3 regions of the Sporosarcina beigongshangi genome follow, and region 1 is predicted to be linked to each of the others. Evidence: riboswitches for the same ligand, from Rfam matches in the RefSeq annotation. Region 1 holds a riboswitch; each other region holds the start of a gene.
The links. A riboswitch is a leader RNA that binds a small molecule or an ion and turns the genes downstream of it on or off. The one in region 1 is predicted to bind lysine.

Region 1 (4,291 bases):
TTGGAGTCAGTCCATTAGCTTCCTTTTTTGGTCGTGCCTTAATCGCGTACACAAAGGCGGATTGTGCATTGTTTAACGCAGGTATTTTTCTTGGTAGCTTAGACAAGGGCTGGGTAACGAAAGAAAGCTTGCACACGTTATTACCACATCCGATAAATCCATGTATCATCACATTAGACGGGGCAGAACTACAAGAGGTATATGAGCTATCATTGAATGAAGAATGGCCACAGATTGAAATTAAAGGACTGGGCTTTCGTGGTACGCTAATGGGGGCAATGATTCATGAAAGATTGTACAAGAATCGTCATGGCAAGCTCTATGCCGGGAATCGAGAAGTCGTCAAAGGACAATCGTATACGCTAGCGACATTGGATATGTTTACATTTGGATTTTTCTTTCCGATTCTTCAAGAGGCGAAGAAAGACTATTGTATGCCAGAACTAATCAGAGATGTGCTAGGCTGGTATGGCACTGAATTGTACTGAATAAACGGCTCCTTTTCTGCATATTGTAACAGCAGGAGGAGTCGTTTTGAGATTTCAAAGTCAATTTTCTCGAAAATCTAGGAAAAAGAAACGAAGAATGCTACCGCTCCTTATTCCAGCATTTCTAATCGCAATTGCCTTATCCCTATACATTGTTAATATGAGATTGACACCCATCTATGTTCGATATGCAGAGGCGCAAACGCGTATTATCTCTGCGCATGTCATTAACAAAGCGATTACATCAAAGGACCTTACATTTCCTAGTGTTGAAGAGATGTTTCCTACTAGTTCAAATGAGTCTACTGGGGTAATAAAGATCAATGCGGAGGCCGCCAATCGGGTAGTGGGAGAGATACACGCACTCGTTGCTACTCATCTTAAGGAGGCAGAAGCCGGTAATTTTGACGTGTTACCAGTGCGCGATAATATCGAATACGATTCACAGGCGATGGAAAACCAAGAAGGAATCGTCTTTTTTGTGCCAGTTGGCCAGGCGCTTAATATTCCTTTGCTAGGGAATCTAGGACCTAAAATCCCCATTCGTTTTCATGTCATTGGTGAAGTACACACTGATATTGAACCGACTATTAAGGAATTTGGTATCAACAGTGCATCTGTCGAAGTGAATGTTGTTTTGACAGTGAACGTTCAGATTATCGTGCCATTAGCCACGAGAGAAAGTAAAGTGGAGCAAAGAATTTTGGTTGCAATGGGGATTATACCGGGAACTGTTCCTCCAGTTTACAGCGGTGGTGGAGGTGCAGCGCCTAATGTCGAAATTCCAGTCCAACTTCCGAAACAGGAATAAGTAATGCATAAGGGTCCTACATTCTAGATATTATCCTCGGCTGAAAAATAAATACTCTCTTTCCTTTTTTAAAAGACTTGAAAGTACCACGGTTTATTGTTAGGCTAGTATAGTTAATAAAATACCGATTGGGTAGAGGCTGCATTGCTTATGAGTAGCATACGAGAGATTGACATCTATGACCGTGTGTAAAAGGAAGCTTTGCCGAAGTTTGTTGGGGTTGTCAAGTCCAACAGGCTGGGGTTATTCCGAATAGGGATAACACTGTCATGCATCTTTGTGATGTATGATGAGCTACAAGTCGTACGTTAGATAAGCCAATTTATTTATCCAACAAACGCAATGTAGATAAGGTCGACTCCCATTACACTTCTCTAAGTGTCGATAGGAGTCGGTTTTTTTATTCCCCCATGAAGGGCCTCGACCCAACAATATGGAGGATTTTTAGAATGATTGGAACATGGGTGTCGATTTTGCCGCCACTAATTGCCATTGTAATGGTATTGGCAACAAAACGGGTATTGCTATCACTTGGATCAGGGATTATCGCTGCCGCTGTACTGACAGCATCCTTTTCACCGAGTGAATCCATAAAGTATTTGTGGAATGGAATGATTGTCTCCTTCTGGGATGAAGGGGCATTGAATACGTATAATATTTACATTATGCTATTCATTCTTTTACTTGGAGTGATTACAGCATTCGTCAGTTTGTCTGGTGGTAGTAGGGCGTTTGCAGAGTGGGCTGAACGTCGCATTAAGACAGGGCGAGGAGCGAAAATGCTGACGGTACTTCTAGGAATCGCTATTTTCGTAGATGATTATTTTAATGCATTAGCCGTGGGACAAATTGCTCGTCCGATTACAGATCAGCATAAAATTTCGCGTGCGAAATTGGCTTATTTTATCGATTCGACGTCAGCACCTATTTGTTCGATTTCGCCCATTTCAAGCTGGGGAGCGTTCTTAATTGGACAGATGGCCCTTATATTTGGAGGGGCTGCAGCTATCAGTTATTCGCCGTTGTCTGCATTTATCATGATGGCACCGATGAATTTCTACGTTGTTGCAACGCTTGCAATGGTTTTCTTCTTTGCATGGACGGATATCGATTTATTCACGATGAAGAAGCATGAAAGGCTTGCGAAAGAGGAAGGCCAATTATTTGATCCGAATAAAGGGATTCCTGGTCAATTAAAAGAGGATTTCCCTGCACACACTTATGGTCGTGTACGCGATCTAGTCGCGCCAATTGTGTCGCTTGTAGTTGTCACGTTTGCCATGATGCTTTGGACAGGCTATGTGATTGGTGGATCCTCAAGCATATGGTCAATATTTGAGAATACGGATGTGCCTCTGTCCTTGCTGGCAGGTGGAATCGCCGGGGCATTAGCCGCTGCAATTCTATATGGGTTACAGATGAAATCCAATGAAACTGCTTCAATGCAGCTGATGGTTCGTGCCTTTATAGGCGGTGTACAATCTATGATGCCTGCCGTGTTGATCCTGATATTTGCGTGGGCCTTAACGGATTTAATTGCTATTTTGGATACGGGTGCTTATTTATCAGAAGTCGTGTTAAGAGCAAATCTACCAGTTGCATTTTTACCAGTTATTATCTTTATCCTGGCAAGTCTGATGGCGTTTGCTACGGGGACATCATGGGGCTCGTTCGGAATATTGCTTCCGATTGCCGGGACAATTATGATTGACGCCGCGCCTGAAATGTTATTACCGGCACTTGCAGCAGTTCTAGCAGGGGCTGTGTTTGGAGATCATTGTTCACCAATATCAGATACAACGATCTTGTCGTCGACAGGTGCAGGCAGTAACTTGATGGATCACGTTACGACACAATTACCCTATGCGCTTATTAGTGCTATTGTCGCTACTATAGGTTATTTCGTACTAGGTGCAACAGGCTCTGTGTGGATTGGCCTTGCCGCTGTAATTATCATTCTCATCGTATTATTTACGATTTGGACGATAAGGGCGAGAAGAGAAACAGTAAGCTAACCGCATAATTATAGGTTGAAACGAGAAAGCGATGAAAATTCATCGCTTCTTTTATTATATTAAAACAATTTTTGGACAAAAAAATGTTTTGACAATAGTCAGTTAGGTATATATACTAGTCAATAAGATTATAAAACAATCTTGAAAGTAGTAATCACTCAATTCTTAGTTTTAAAATACTATGAAGGAGGAACACTGGGGGATTCAATATCTACGTTTCAAATTGTTAGAATTTTAAATCACAAGGGGGATTTCAATTGAAATTAAAAAAATTCGCAGGCATATTCGCCACAGCAACTCTTGCAGTTGGACTATTGGCAGGGTGCGGCGCAGGGGAAAAGGCAGATGGAGACAGTTCAAGCAGTAAGGGTGGCGACACGATTAAAATCGGCGTTAACCTAGAATTGTCTGGAGCAGTTGCCTCATACGGGACATCAGAACTTTCAGGAATTGAATTAGCTGTTGAAGAAATTAACGCAGCAGGTGGCGTAGACGGCAAGGATATTGAACTAGTCAAGGTGGATAATAAGTCTGACCCTGCGGAAGCAACAAATGCAGCACTTAAATTAGTCACACAAGATAAAGTTGTAGCGATTATTGGCGCGGCGACAAGTGGCGCGACGGTTGCACAGGCTGAAATTGCTAATGGCAATGAAGTACCGCTTATTACTCCATCAGGTACAAGCCCGACAGTAACGGTTAAAGACGATGGAAGTGTTAATGAGTTTGTATTCCGTACTTCATTCATTGATCCTTTCCAAGGAACAGTTGCAGCGAACTTTGCAGCAAATGACTTAAATGTAAAAACAGCTGTTATTTACAAGGATAACGCGAGTGACTATTCAAAAGGTCTAGCAGATTCGTTCAAAAAAGATTTTGAAGCAGCGGGCGGTAAAGTTGTATCAGAAGAATCATATGTTGGGAAAGACACTGATTTCCGCTCAACATTAACACGTATTAAAGCAGCAGATGCAGAA
Region 2 (4,291 bases), on a different contig from region 1:
CTTTCATGGCTGATCCAGACATCTTAATCCTTGATGAGCCGACAACAGGACTAGACCCGTTAATGAGAGTTGAATTTGTCAATTTATTAAATGAGGAAAAGAAAAAAGGAAAAACCATTTTTATGTCGAGCCATATGTTTGAAGAGGTTGAGCATACTTGTGACAAAGTGGCGCTTATTAAAGAAGGGAAGATTATCGCGGTTAAACCAACAATCGAAGTGAAACACAACACAGATAAGGTATATAAAATTGCTTTTTCTACTTCACAAGACTATCAAAGGTTTTTATCCGAACCCTTCACTTTTATAGAAAAAAGAGAGGATCAGTATCAAATCACGGTTACTGTGAATGACCAGGATATCAATCCATTTTTACGGGTGTTAAAAGGATATCCTATTCAATTTATTACAGAGATCAAGTATACACTTGAAAAATACTTCAAAAGCCTATATTAAGAGAGGATGCTTGTCATGATGAATGCCACGATTTTTAAACAAACAGTGCGGGCTAATTACAAACTGTGGATTGTATTTACAGTCGTATTAAGTGTTTTAAATGCAGTGCTGATTGCCGTATTCGAACCTTCTACGCTAACAAATATGGCCGATATGGTCAAAGATACGCCGTTAGCAAGTCTGTTAGGTGATACAAGCTTTTTAGGGATGCTGACACAAACGTTTTATTCGATTCATGGTGTTATATTGCCTCTTATTTTTATAATTATGACTGCAAATAGTTTAGTTGCCTCCCAAGTAGACAAAGGATCGATGGCCTATTTGTTATCGACGCCAATTAAGAGAACGGCAGTCGTACGAACACAGGCATTGTACTTAATTGCAGCTGTTTTTACGATGTTTTTAATCGTGACGCTTGCGGGAATGGTAGCCATACACATTTCTCAAGGAGATTTGGGTACCTATTTGGTAGATTTTATAGCGCTGAATGCAGGCTTATTTCTTCTTATGTTTGCAACAAGTGGCATTTCTTTCATGTTCTCTTGTATTTTCAATTTATCTAAACATTCGCTGGCATTAGGTGCGGGTATTCCGGTTGCCTTCTTCTTATTTCACCTGATGGCACAGGTAAGTGATAGTTTGGAGGGATTCAAATATCTATCGTTGAATTCACTGTTTGACACAGCTGCTATTTTAAGTGGAGATAGTTATTGGTTGCCATTTACTATACTTGGGGTTGTGGGGATTGTTATTTATATCATTGGTATACGTGTTTTTAAGGGCAAGGACTTGCCTCTTTAATGAACATCAAGTGTTTACTTTCATATCAATGAAAAAGGCTATCCAAAAGTGTAATAAACTTTTGGATAGCCTTTTTAGAGTCGGACGGATGTCCTCTTTCAGAACCTTACAGCTGCTGCCATTTTTATCCGTCGTACTTTAATCCTGATTGAATTGAATAGGGCATGGTGTTTTTCTAAGTGTTTAGGTGAATGTGTCACCGTGATGATCAAACACTCACACTATCATAACTAGACAACGTACGTTGCAATGAATGGAGCTGTTCATCGTTCAATGGAATCATCGGCAAACGGACGCCGCCGACGGGGATTCCTTTTAGATTCAATGCCGCTTTTACTGGTGATGGATTTGGGGCGGCAAAAAGGGCTTTCATAATAGGCAACAATTTACGGTGGTCTGCAGCCGCCTCTTTGATATTGCCCATTTTGAAGTTTTTAATCATTGTTTGCATTTCATTTCCTACAACATGGGAGGAGACAGAAACAACGCCAGCTCCACCAATTGCTAATACCGGGATAGTTAGGCCGTCATCGCCGCTATACAAGGAAAATTCTGTTGGTGTTTGCTCGATGATTTCAGCCATTGCATCCAAATTACCGCTAGCTTCTTTAATCGCGACGATATTAGTGATTGCTGCGAGGCGTATGACTGTGTCGACATCGATGTTGACAACTGTTCGTCCCGGCACATTGTATAACATAATTGGTAAAGAAGTCGCCGCTGCAATCGTTTGGAAGTGTTGAAACAATCCTTCTTGGCATGGCTTATTATAGTAGGGAGCGACGAGCATAATCGCATCGACACCAACATCTTCTGCTAACATCGTCAGTTCAATCGATTCCCTTGTGCTGTTCGAGCCCGTTCCAGCGATTACCGGCACTCTGCCATCGACAACCTCCACTGTAAATTTGAATAATGCTATTTTCTCTTCCGTCGTTAACGTCGGGGACTCACCAGTCGTCCCTGACACCACTAAACTATCCGACCCATTGGCGATTAAATACTCAATCAAATTTTTGGTTGCTTCAAAATCAATGTCCCCATGTTCATTAAAAGGAGTTACCATCGCTGTTACAATTTGTCCGAAATTCATCATTCTCCACATCCTATTCATTTTTTATTATCTGAATTCAGCGGAAAACCTTTGCTGAATTCAGATAAAGCCTCCGGCGGATGTCACGGATTTTTAAGGAAGCTATTCGAGCGAGCTCGAAAAAAATCCGGACGCAATTACGCCAAGGCGTAATTGATAAATAAAAAATAAAATAGAGGGTGGAGGGCAATTTATCAGTAGACGCAAAAAAGCAACAACGAGGGCTCGTTGTTGCAGTGAAATAATGGATTATTTCTTTGCATAAGATAGCCCTCCATATAGTTTCCTATATGACAATCCTGCACTTATTCAACGCAGAACCAGCTTCGAGATAATGAGTGTCTCTCCACTTCGGCAAATCCCCCTTTCTACAATCTTCGTAGGATCTCATTATCCTCGGATTGTCTACTAATGGTTTTTGCGCCTCTATCCTTACTTCAAAGTTTCGAAATAAGTAATATTAAATTATTACCACCTTACACGGTATTCAGTACAATTGCAAGTTGAAAGTAAAGTGGAGTGTTTGGGCGGTATGATAAATCCTCGTTTAGCGCCTAACTGACGCTGCCATTCTTACATACGTATGGCGTCTGCCTCTGATAACGATTGAATAGGTCATGATGTTTTCTGGCACCGCGATTCCATAAAATCCTGTATCGCCGATATGGTAAATGTCTGCACCAGCCATTTTACTATTGAGTGCGATTTGACGAATTGTTGCCTCATCTGCTCCTTCTTGACTTGTGCCGATAGTGAGCATGGCTAACGCGCCTTTTGCGTGGACGAAGCGAACGTATTTTTCAGCTGTATCGACTGTGATTCCTGGCACAGTTCCCGGGGCAGGCATTAAAATAACATCAGCGCCTGCTTCGATAAAGCTTGAAAGAGTCGCCTCTGAAATAATGCCGCTACCTGTTTCGTTTGCGACACCAGCGCCATGCATTTTCCCAGCGATGATTAATCCTTCTTCACCAAAAATCTCCCGTGCCTTCTTAATGGCAACGACTGTTTCCTCGTTTGTCACTCCGGTTTTGGGATTCCCAGTTAAACAAATAAAATCAAAGCCTAGCTTTTTAGCTTCACGTAATGCTTCTTCGGTAGCTGTTCGCCCCTTTGAAACAGTATCTAGCTTTTCAATTTGTTCAGCGTTCAGATCAACGGGTTCTAAATTTAGACCGATAGGACGCCCTGTTAATTCTTTTACCTTTTGAATGATTGATTCATTCTCATCGCATTTGTATCCTTCAACGGCAGGGTTAAAAACGTCAAATAAATTCAATAATAGTAAATCCGCACCAAAGGAAGCAGCAAGTTCAGCATTTGTAATACCTGGATATAATGGTGCTACAGAAGTCATCGTCTCCGATAACATCACTCTTCCTTCACATGCGCGTATCGATTTCTTTAAGTCTTGGCCATTCATTTTTTGAAAATCGGAAGCGGTACAATCTAATAATCTTTTCACAGAAATTCCTCCATTTAATTAGTATTTTATCTTGTCACTTTCACTTTGAATTTATAGCGGTCAGCACGATAAAATGATTGTACAAACTCTAATGGACTATCATTTTCAACAAGACCTACTCGGGAAATATAGAGTACGGGATCACCCACTTTAATATGAAGAGCTTCTGCTTCACGCTTCTCGGCAACCATTGCTTCTACATCCTGTTGTGCGGACAATATACTCAAGTTAAGCTCACTTTCGACATATTGATAGATGGACTGTTCTGCAATTTCCTTTGTTAACCCTGGCACGAGGTCCACTGACGTATAAAATAGTTGTAAAGCAATTGGTAAATGGTCGGCTAAGCGCAATCTTTTGATTTCATAAATAGGTGATCCTTCTTTTAGCCCTAATTTTTGCGCTATCTCTTCGTTTGCTTCAATTTTGTTGAATGCTAATACCTTTGTGCCTGGTTCCATCCCTCGTGAACGCATA
Region 3 (4,291 bases), on a different contig from region 1:
ACATGAATGGGTTGTCTAAGATGTTAGCCATCATATTGAAGTCTACCTCAGCACCCAATGCTTTCTGAATTCTTGTTTCATAGACGTGCCATGCGATAAAGATTACAAGGAATACACCCGTAACGCGTTGTAGCATGAACATCCAGTTACGGAAAGTCCCGTAGCGTTGTACGTTATTTTTTGCTGTGAAAGCTATGTACAGGCCGTAAAACGCATGGAACATAAGTGGGATGTAGATGATGAACCATTCTAAAAATAGAACGAATGGTAAGCTCCCCATGAAGTTAGATGCAGTGTTGAATGCTTCCTCGCCGCGTGTTGCAAAGTGGTTAATGACCAAGTGTTGGGCAACAAAAAGTCCAACCGGAATAATTCCGAGCAATGAATGAAGACGGCGCAAGTAAAAATCTGATTCTCTCGACAAGTCTTTTACCCTCCCTTATTACTGAGGTTACCAAATCAGTGTTGTCATCGTTTAGACACGAAGCAATCATTGACGGTTCCCCTCTTCGTGGTACAATATTAGAACATGTCCATTGTACTCCTCTGTTTTAAAGAGGTCAAGATGATGTGGTTTTTTGTTACGAACATATTACTTCTATATTAAAAGTATTTCACTTATTTTCATCCGAAAGGATTGCATAGACGATTGGAAAATAATACAAATCTTTCGCCGACTCATTTCGGCTATGACCTTTTACGCGACCATGTCTTACCTAGTATTTTAGGTACTCACCAAGGTGATATTCTTTATTGGGCAGGAAAAGAAGTCGCAAGGAAATTTCCTGTTTTTAGCGTTGAAGAGCTTCCAATGTTCTTTCAAGAGGCAGGATGGGGAATTCTTTCCCTCGAAAAAATGCAAAAAGATGAGGCCTTTTTCACAATGATTATGGGCGATGAGATAAATATCCAAGACAGATCTTTTCAACTAGAAGCAGGCTTTCTTGCAGAACAGTATCAGAAATTGAACGGACTTTTGACTGAATGCTACGGAGAAGCGCAACCCAAAAAAGGACGCGTTACATTCCAAGTGAAATGGGATACCAAAACTAAAATTGGCGTTTAAAAAGAGATGTAGCCGTGGTGGCTACATCTCTTTTTTTCATTTTCCTTTTACTGCATCTAATCCAAATTGTTCATGAAGGGCTGCTACAGCCTTCTCCATCTCAGGCTCTGGAATTACGACAGACACTTTAATTTCCGATGTACTGACCATTTTTATCGGAATGTCTACTTGGCGTAAAGTCTCAAATAGACTTGCCGCGACACCTGGGTTAGACACCATTCCACTGCCAACAATCGACACCTTCGCTAGACCTACTTCAAAATCGGCACGACTATAACCGAGTGCTTCTTTATTGGATTCTAATACATTAATCACTTCGGCAAAATCCTCTTTTTTGATAGAGAATGACACAGATGGTTGGACATCCTCTCTAATCGTCTGAACAATAATATCAACGTTGACATGGTGCTCCGCAAGAGCTGTGAATATATTGGCAAGTGAGCCATTGTATGGGACGTTGTACATCACTGTTATCCGAACGATATCTCGCTCAAAGGCGATGCCCCGCACAACTAAATTATTTTCCAAATCAATTTCCTCCTTGATAATCGTTCCTTCCCCCTCTATATGAGCCGGTCTAACACGCAAAGGCATTTGATGGTTTTTCGCAAATTCAACTGCTCGTGGATGAAGTACACCCGCCCCCAAATTCGCAATCTCCAGCATTTCATCATAGGATATTTCCTCAAGCTTTTGAGCTTGTTTAATGAGTCTTGGATCTGTCGTAAATACCCCTTCGACATCCGTGTAAATATCACAAATAGAAGCCCCCAGTGCAATAGCGATAGCAACTGCACTTGTATCGGAACCTCCGCGACCAAGCGTCGTTAATTCACCATGCATATCAGCTCCCTGGAAGCCTGTAATGACCGCGACGGTTCCCGAAGTTAGGGCAGCACTCACTCTATCTGCTTGTACCTGTTCAATGCGCGCATTGCCATGAACCGACTCCGTCAGGACACCTGCCTGCCATCCTGTATAAGAATGTGCCTCCACACCTTCTCCAGAAATCGCCATTGCAAGTAGGGATGCCGTCACTTGTTCGCCCGTTGCCAAAAGCATATCGAGCTCACGTCGACCTGCCGCCGAGTTCACTTCTTTCGCAAGCGATAGTAGCTCATCTGTCGTTTTCCCCATTGCCGAAACGATGACCGCAACTTGTTTGCCACTATTCACTTCCCTTACTACAAGCTGCGCCGCACGTGCGATTCTTTCCGGGTTCGCGACTGAAGTCCCCCCGAATTTCATTACGATTCGTTCCATTATCCATTCCTCCGTCTTTCTCCTGTATGCAAAAACGGCCCTCAATAAGTTGAGAGCCGGGTCCGATTGGAGACATCATTAAAGAGATGCTCCGTACGGATAGCTCTCCAGGTAGTCAATACCTGACAGACTCCCATTTCTTCAATGGAAATCCAGCCAAACAATCGTGACAGTCGATTTGTCCGCTTCGGCGAATACCCCTTTCAATTTCCTTCACCGAGCTGTCGCTCTCCGGAAATGTACTATTAGCATTCGCGCCTCTATCCTCACTTCATATATAATTGTAAGTGAAAAATTCAGTGCATTTACTTTATCATATTACTCTTTCTCTCGCAATGCCTCTTGACGAAAATACGCCTCAACTCCCTTAGCAACTGCCCCAGGCAAGCCCGCTTGCTGCAAAGCTTCTACAGAGGCTTCACGAATCTTTTTCACCGACTCAAAATGTTTCAACAACTGTTGCTTACGTTTCGGCCCCACACCCGGTAACCCGTCAAGCGCAGATGTTAATGAATTCGTTTCACGCCGTTGTCTGTGGAATGTAATGGCAAAACGGTGCACCTCATCTTGTATCCGCTGCAATAAATAAAAGGCTTCACTTGTTCTTTTTAACGGAATCATATCAATGGGATTGCCATACAACAATTGCGCCGTCTGGTGTTTATCATCTTTCGCCAGTCCCGCAATAGGAATGGAAAGTCCTAGCTCGTCCTCAATAATCTCTCGTGCCGCCTCCATATGCCCCTTCCCACCGTCAATGACGACTAAATCAGGTAACGGTAAGTCGTCCGTCAGCACACGGCTATAACGCCTTCTCACAACCTCTCGCATTGCACCATAATCATCATGCGCAGCAGCTGTTTTCGTTACATATTTGCGATAATCCTTGCGATTCGGTTTGCCATCGACAAATGACACCATCGCAGAAACAGGATCAGCCCCGTACGTATGGGAGTTATCAAAAGCCTCGATGCGAAGCGGTATCGTTATATTCATCGCCTCACCCAGTTCCTCGCACGCACCAATCGTTCGCTGTTCTTGCCTTTCCATCAGCTGAAACTTATCCTTCAATGACATTTCCGCATTTTTAATAGCAAGATCCACCAATGATTTCTTTTTCCCTCGTTGCGGAATAAATACATTGACGTTCAGAAGCTGACGAACCAATTCACTGTCAACCCCTTGAGATAATAAGATTTCCTTTGGTAGCAAATGCTCGGACTTCCCATAAAATTGTCCGATGAATGTCAGTAGCTCGTCTTCAGGGTCTTGGTAAAGCGGAAACAGCGACACATCCCTTTCAATCAATTTCCCCTGCCGTACAAAAAATACCTGAACACACATCCAGCCATTTTCAATTGCATAACCAAAAATATCACGATCCGTAAAATCATTCATTGTCATCGCTTGTTTTTCCATAACTGCTTCAATATTTGTAATTTGATCCCGATACTCTTTCGCACGCTCAAACTCCAAATTTTCCGCAGCGGAGGACATTTTTTCGGTCAATTCCTTCTTGACACTTTTATAGCCGCCATTTAGGAAACGACTAATGTCGTCCACCATTTCCTTATAAATCTCCTGATCAACTTCATTGACGCATGGGGCTAGACATTGACCGATATGATAGTACAAGCACACACGATCTGGCATCGTCTGACATTTTCGGTACGGATACAGTCGGTCTAATAACTTTTTCGTCTCCCCTGCTGCATAAGCATTCGGATACGGGCCAAAATATTTCCCTTTATCCTTCTTCACTTGCCGCGTAATGATTAATTTAGGATGGCGCTCGGTTGTAATTTTCAAGTAGGGATAGGTTTTATCGTCTTTCAACATAATATTGTATTTCGGGTCGTACTGTTTAATAAGATTCAATTCAAGCACAAGTGCCTCAATATTGGATGAGGTGACCATATACTCAAAATCCTCAATTTCACCTACGAGCCGCTGTGTTTTCCC

Region 2: another riboswitch for lysine. It lies ahead of dapA (4-hydroxy-tetrahydrodipicolinate synthase); the one in region 1 lies ahead of R2B77_RS08965 (Na+/H+ antiporter NhaC family protein).
Region 3: another riboswitch for lysine. It lies ahead of R2B77_RS01660 (aspartate kinase); the one in region 1 lies ahead of R2B77_RS08965 (Na+/H+ antiporter NhaC family protein).

Annotation. Positions count from the first base shown of each region.
Region 1 is NZ_JAWLIR010000014.1:3,255-7,545, forward strand. Features, by position in the region: gene R2B77_RS08955 (bifunctional metallophosphatase/5'-nucleotidase) at 1-488, shown strand, start outside; gene yunB (sporulation protein YunB) at 535-1,299, shown strand; lysine riboswitch at 1,425-1,604, shown strand; gene R2B77_RS08965 (Na+/H+ antiporter NhaC family protein) at 1,749-3,314, shown strand; gene R2B77_RS08970 (ABC transporter substrate-binding protein) at 3,572-4,291, shown strand, end outside.
Region 2 is NZ_JAWLIR010000006.1:29,509-33,799, forward strand. Features, by position in the region: gene R2B77_RS04530 (ABC transporter ATP-binding protein) at 1-455, shown strand, start outside; gene R2B77_RS04535 (ABC transporter permease) at 471-1,256, shown strand; gene dapA (4-hydroxy-tetrahydrodipicolinate synthase) at 1,465-2,349, opposite strand; lysine riboswitch at 2,609-2,786, opposite strand; gene R2B77_RS04545 (DUF7916 family protein) at 2,897-3,814, opposite strand; gene R2B77_RS04550 (GntR family transcriptional regulator) at 3,841-4,291, opposite strand, start outside.
Region 3 is NZ_JAWLIR010000002.1:225,317-229,607, forward strand. Features, by position in the region: gene R2B77_RS01650 (succinate dehydrogenase cytochrome b558 subunit) at 1-424, opposite strand, end outside; gene R2B77_RS01655 (YslB family protein) at 650-1,066, shown strand; gene R2B77_RS01660 (aspartate kinase) at 1,103-2,329, opposite strand; lysine riboswitch at 2,422-2,600, opposite strand; gene uvrC (excinuclease ABC subunit UvrC) at 2,648-4,291, opposite strand, start outside.